Regions from separate parts of the Cytobacillus sp. Bac17 genome, predicted to be linked through region 2. Evidence: riboswitches for the same ligand, from Rfam matches in the RefSeq annotation. Region 2 holds a riboswitch; the other holds the start of a gene.
The links. A riboswitch is a leader RNA that binds a small molecule or an ion and turns the genes downstream of it on or off. The one in region 2 is predicted to bind thiamine pyrophosphate.
Positions count from the first base shown of each region.

Region 1: another riboswitch for thiamine pyrophosphate. It lies ahead of NR125_RS13405 (YkoF family thiamine/hydroxymethylpyrimidine-binding protein); the one in region 2 lies ahead of tenI (thiazole tautomerase TenI).

Region 1 is NZ_JALJRC010000009.1:139,322-142,460, forward strand. It holds gene NR125_RS13395 (coproporphyrinogen III oxidase) at 1-353, opposite strand, end outside; gene NR125_RS13400 (Cof-type HAD-IIB family hydrolase) at 569-1,435, opposite strand; TPP riboswitch at 1,665-1,766, shown strand; gene NR125_RS13405 (YkoF family thiamine/hydroxymethylpyrimidine-binding protein) at 1,855-2,460, shown strand; gene NR125_RS13410 (ECF transporter S component) at 2,462-3,058, shown strand; gene NR125_RS13415 (ABC transporter ATP-binding protein) at 3,042-3,139, shown strand, end outside.
Region 2 is NZ_JALJRC010000003.1:214,318-217,456, reverse strand. It holds gene thiC (phosphomethylpyrimidine synthase ThiC) at 1-1,064, shown strand, start outside; TPP riboswitch at 1,094-1,199, shown strand; gene tenI (thiazole tautomerase TenI) at 1,287-1,898, shown strand; gene thiO (glycine oxidase ThiO) at 1,895-3,034, shown strand; gene thiS (sulfur carrier protein ThiS) at 3,031-3,139, shown strand, end outside.

The DNA of each region.
Region 1 (3,139 bases), on a different contig from region 2:
GTGGGACGTACCCCAGTCAGAATTCCCCACTTCTGGGTAATGCCTGTCCATTCCTGCAAAACAGTCAGATATACGTGGGATACTGCATTTTTTATTTGTTTAAAATTCTCTTTTTCTGTCTCAGACGGTACGAATTCCTTCTCAAAATTCGCTGAATGATTCTTGCCATCTTTATCAGAAAGCTCTGCAATGGCTTTAATGTGCTTTCCATGTTCAAGCTGAAGATTAATTGTAAGGTCGGCTGCATCATTCTCACCCAGCATCACTTCACATTCTTCAAAAAAGAGGTTCCCGATCAGCCGGAGCGGACGATGGAAACGTTCATCCTGTACACCTAAAATTGAAATGTTCAAATTGATCACCTTTTTTAGAAAATATATTAATCTGCCGATGTCTTTGTTTTCTTAGGGGCAGCTGCATAGTGTCTATTTTTCATGTTGACAAACTTCTTTTAGTGTACAGAAATGGGGAAACAAGGTCAATATAAGGGAAATGATTCCTAATGGATACCCAGTATCGCAAAGCAAAAAAAGAGCCGATTTACTAATCGAGCTCTCTTTGATTGATTTTATTTTAATAGATTCATTTTCTTCAGGAAATCAATTGGATGCTGTTTGCGGAAATGTTCTTTGACCATGTAGCTTACACCGTTCTGGTCATTGGATCGTGTCAGCCAGTCTGCTGCTTTTTTGACTTCGGCAGGTGCATTACCCATAGCCACACCGAGGCCGGCGGCTTCAATCATTTCCAGATCATCCTCCGAGTCGCCTATAACGACCATTTGGTTTCGGGAAATTCCGAGATGTTCACATAAATAGAGCAAACCATTCAGCTTTGAAACTCCGGCAGGTACAATATCCATCCGCAGATCACTTAACTTAATGACTTCTACATTTTCAAACATGCCCCTAATGGCTGCCTGGGCATCCTCAAGGTCGTCTTTATCTTCAAAATACACTTCAATTTTTGGCGGTGTGACCGGCTCATCTAAAATGGTGTCACTTAATGAATCCACAAATTGCTGCGAGTAAAAAATGGGATCGCCGGTTGTAAAAACAGTTTTAGCAAGCATATTGGTATTGAGCTTGGTTTTGTTGGCAAGGGAATATTTTTCGTGCACCAGCCTGATTTGACAGGTAAAGCCTTCAAGCAGGCGCACGATTTCAAACGTTTCATCTTCCTGTATCCTTTTTACAAATATCGGCTTTTCCTGAGAAGCTGCAATATAAGCTCCCCTGTGTGTGACCAGCAAGGAATTGATTTTCAATGCTTTGGCCGCTTTTTTCGCGGATGGAAAGCTTCTGGATGTGACAAGTGTTACATAAATTCCTTTTTGCTGCACATATTCAATCGCTTCTTTTGTTGATTTATGAAGTCTTCCATTTGATTGGAGTAGTGTTCCGTCAATATTTAAAGCAAGCATTCTATATATCATCCAATTTGCCCCCTATTCTCGGTGTAAAATTGTCCTATTACACTTTTATGAAGGGAAGGATTGGATTAGAACATGACATGGACAATGCAGAAATTTTTTCATAGCTTATCTGTGTTATTGAAGGCGTTTATCTGTTTTCATAGATCATTTGATTTAAAGAATTGTAAATTAGTCATTTACAATTTGGATGCTCCGTATTAAGATGGAGTCAATAAAAACTGCATATCTTATTTTGCACTAGGGGAGCTTTTAGGCTGAGAAGAACAATCCGTTCTGACTCTTATCACCCGATCTGGATAATACCAGCGTGGGGAAGTGCAGGTGAACGGCTATCATTTCTAGTGTATTGATATCATTCAACTGCATTTCCTTTTGGGAATGCAGTTTTTTAATTTTATATAAACCAGGAGGATGGCAAAATGCAGGAAAATTTCTTATGCGGAACAAGCGAGATTACAGGGTGCAGGTTTTCGATTTATCCAATGACTGACAGGTTTGTGGATGTTATTTTATCTGCTCTAAAAGAAGTGGATACAAGCAAGATATGGATGGAAACAGATGATGTGAGCACTTGTGTGCGCGGCAGGTCCATTCATGTTTTTGATGTAGTCAAAGCGATTTATCTTGAAGCTGCTAAGCATGGTGATCATGTAGTATTTAACGGCACATTTTCAAATGGATGCCCTGGCGATACTGCCGGAGATGCTTATCTTGCTGAAAATGAAGAGAAGGCGAATGAAAAAAAATCTGCTGGAATCAGCCAGGAAGTCGCTGTCCAGTTCGCACTTTATCCGATGGGGATTCCTGGATACATGAACGTCATTATGAACCAAGTCGAGCTTGCAAAGGCTCAGGGAACGTTTACTGAAGGAGTGCATTATGCTTCAAGATTAGATGGGAATGCACACGATGTTTTTAAAACGCTGGAAGATGCTTTCGAAAGCTGTAAGAAAAGCGATTCCACTCATATTGTCATGACGGTTAATATGTCTGCAAACAGTCCTTCCAAAAAGGGGGCTGTGTAAAATGCTCGAAAAATGGAAGCTTCGTGAGGTCATTGTCCTATCTGTACTCGCTGTTGTGTTTGCAGTTGTATACCTGGTGTTCATGCAATTTGGCAACGTGTTATATGGGATGTTTGGCTTAATTGGCTTTGATCTGATTTTTGGCATTTGGTTTATTGTTTCAATCATCGCAGCGTACATAATCAGAAAACCCGGAGCAGCCTTTTTATCGGAAACCATCGCAGCGGCCATTGAAGTCATGATTGGCAATGCAGTAGGCCCTCGCCTGATTCTTTCAGGCATGATTCAGGGGATTGGAGCAGAAGCTGTTTTTGCGGCAACTAAATGGAACAATTACCGGACATGGGTTTTAATTGCTGCCGGCATGGGCTCTTCTGTTACGAGCTTTATTTGGGGCTATTTCATTTCCGGCTACGCAGCCCTCTCACCCGGTTATGTAACTGCCATGTTTTTTGTGAGACTGGTTAGCGGTGCTTTGCTCGCTGGATTGCTGGGGAAATGGCTGAGTAAGAGTCTTGCTAAAACTGGGGCATTAAACAGCTTCCCTATCGGAAAAGAGCTGAGAAGGGAAAAATCACAAAATGGCATTTCAGCATAACCAGCCTTTATTAATAACAGAAAAGCTGTCCTTCCGGCATGAAGATGTGAAGAATCCTGTTTTTAAGAATGTGAATTTCAG
Region 2 (3,139 bases):
CACGTGAATGGATTATCAGGAACTCTGCCGTTCCGGTCGGCACCGTTCCCATTTATCAGGCACTTGAAAAGGTTAATGGCATTGCCGAGGATCTTACGTGGGAAGTTTACAGAGATACCTTAATCGAACAAGCTGAGCAGGGGGTTGACTACTTTACCATTCATGCAGGTGTCCTTTTGAGGTATGTTCCGCTGTCGGCAAAACGCTTAACCGGAATTGTATCGAGGGGCGGATCCATTATGGCCCAATGGTGTTTGCATCATCATAAAGAAAACTTTTTATATACACATTTTGAAGAAATCTGCGAGATCATGAAAGCCTATGATGTGGCCTTCTCACTCGGGGATGGGCTGCGCCCGGGATCGATTGCAGATGCCAATGACGAGGCTCAATTTGCAGAGCTCGAGACACTTGGGGAGTTGACGAAAATTGCATGGGAACACGATGTACAGGTAATGGTGGAGGGACCTGGCCATGTTCCAATGCATTTAATTAAAGAGAATATGGATAAACAATTGGAGATCTGCAAGGAAGCGCCATTTTATACACTTGGGCCCCTAACAACAGATATAGCTCCAGGATATGACCACATTACCTCTGCAATCGGGGCTGCCATGATAGGCTGGTATGGTACGGCAATGCTTTGCTATGTTACTCCTAAAGAACATTTGGGTTTGCCAAATAGAGATGATGTACGCGAGGGTGTCATTACTTATAAAATTGCAGCGCATGCTGCAGATCTGGCAAAGGGCCACCCGGGAGCACAAAAAAGAGATGATGCCCTGTCAAAAGCCCGGTTTGAATTCCGCTGGAGGGATCAATTCAATCTGTCGCTTGATCCTGAACGCGCATTGGAATACCATGATGAGACATTGCCGGCTGAAGGGGCTAAAACAGCTCACTTCTGTTCCATGTGCGGGCCAAAATTCTGCAGCATGAGAATTTCGCAGGATATCCGGAATTATGCAAAAGAGAATAAGCTTGACACGGACGAAGCGATACAGAAGGGCTTGGAAGAAAAAGCTGAGGAATTTAAAAAAACCGGGGGAAGTATTTATCAGTAAAAATAGTATTTTAGTAATTTAATAGTAATTATATCTGCTGGGGGTGCCGTTTGCAGGCTGAGATTAAAGCAAAAGCTTTAAAACCCTTGGAACCTGATCTGGCATACCAGCGTAGGGAAGTGGAGTATCGGGGCTATATTCATAAGCCCCGTACAGCCACTTTCTATTTAGAAGGTGGTTTTTAATTTGCTAAAAGCATAAAAAAACAGGGGAGTTATCGCTATGAGGAAACAGCTGCATGTTATATCAGATGGAAAGCTATCTCTAGAGGCTTTTGCTGAGATAGCAGGTGAAGTGGAACCCTTTGCAGACAGGTTCCACTTGAGGGAAAAGCATCGAACCTCAAGGGAGCTATATGAAGGAGTTAAGCTGCTTTGTAATGAGGGAATCCCCATTCATAAAATTGTTATAAATGATCGGGTGGATGTTGCATGGGCATGTAAAACAGGTGTCCATCTTGCTTTTCACAGCCTTCCAGTCCGTGTTGTCAAAACGCATTTTCTAGATATGCCCATCGGATGTTCCGTACATTCTCCTGAAGAAGCAGAAGAGGCTGCAAAACAGGGGGCTGATTATATCCTGTTTGGGCACATATTTGAAACCGACTCCAAGAAGGGAATCCCGCCAAGGGGCACTGGGTCACTGGAGGCTCTTAAAAAGGCAGTAGAAATTCCGGTAATGGCAATTGGAGGCATTAAACCAGAGAAAGTCCCTGAGGTCTTGGAGGCGGGGGCAGATGGCATTGCTGTAATGTCAGGGATTTTGCAGGCAAAGGACCCTGCAGAGGCAGCGAAGCTCTTTTCAAAAAAGTTAAATGAGGAGGGGGAAAAATGAGGAAAATTTATGACGCCGTTATAGTTGGCGGTGGCATTAACGGAAGCTCCATTGCTTTTCAATTGGCTAAAAGAGGGTATAAAGTGGCCGTTTTGGATAAGGGTAAAATAGCCGGCAAGGCTTCCGGAGCGGCAGCTGGAATTTTAGGAGCCCAAACGGAACTGGCAGAAGACGGCCCGCTATTTCAGCTGGCATGCAAAAGCCGCTCCATGTACCGGATCCTGATTCCTGAACTGGAAGATTTATCACAAGTGCATATTGGCTATCAAAATAAGGGTGTATATAAAGTGGCGGCTAATAAAGAGGAGGAGCAGACATTAAAAAGATTGATAGAAAGCCAGCAAAAAGCGGGTGAGCAGGCCGAATGGTTTTCGATTGATGACCTGATTAAACGTGAGCCATCCGTATCAAACAAATTGCTGGGTGCCATGTATATACCGAATGACGGACAGGTTCAGGCATATGAATTGTCCCTTGCCTTTGCAAAAGCTTCAATGGCCCTCGGTGCAGAAATTTATGAGTATACACACGTATCAGATTTTATTTTAAAAGATGAAAAGGTTCATGGGGTCAAAACCAGCCAGGGAGAATTCCTGGCAGAATCCGTTATCGTGGCTTCCGGGGCCTGGAGCAGGGAGGTTCTTGAAAGAGCGGGCCTTTCGCTGCCCATTATTCCGGTTAAAGGCGAGTGCTTCTCGGTGATACCTGAAAAACCGCTTGTACAAGGGACGATCTTTTCACATGGATGCTATATCGTTCCGAAGCAATCTGGGAGATTAGTAGTTGGAGCGATCGTTAAGGTCAATTCATTTGATGAGAAGGTGACCCTTGAGGGGATATCCACGCTGATGGAAAAGGCGCAAAACCTTGTTCCGGATATAGCGAAGGCTGAATGGGAGCGGGCCTGGACAGGAATTCGTCCGCAATCGGCTGATGGCCAGCCTTTTTTAGGAGAACATCCTGTTTATAGAGGGTTATATATTGCGGCCGGCCATTTTCGGAATGGAATCCTCCTTGCCCCGGCAACAGGCGTACTGATGGCAGACATCCTCGAAGGAAAAACGGAGCAGCCAAATCCGTTTGAGCTTTCCCGCCTTGAATCTTTAGTCCATACGTCAAATGGGGTGCTTTTATGAAAGTTGTCATTAACGGAGATGCTATGGAGCTTCCGGACACAGTTAATCGCGTTTCCCTTCTGCTCGAGCATTTCAATTTGGAGCAAAAGGTAGTCATTGTTGAAC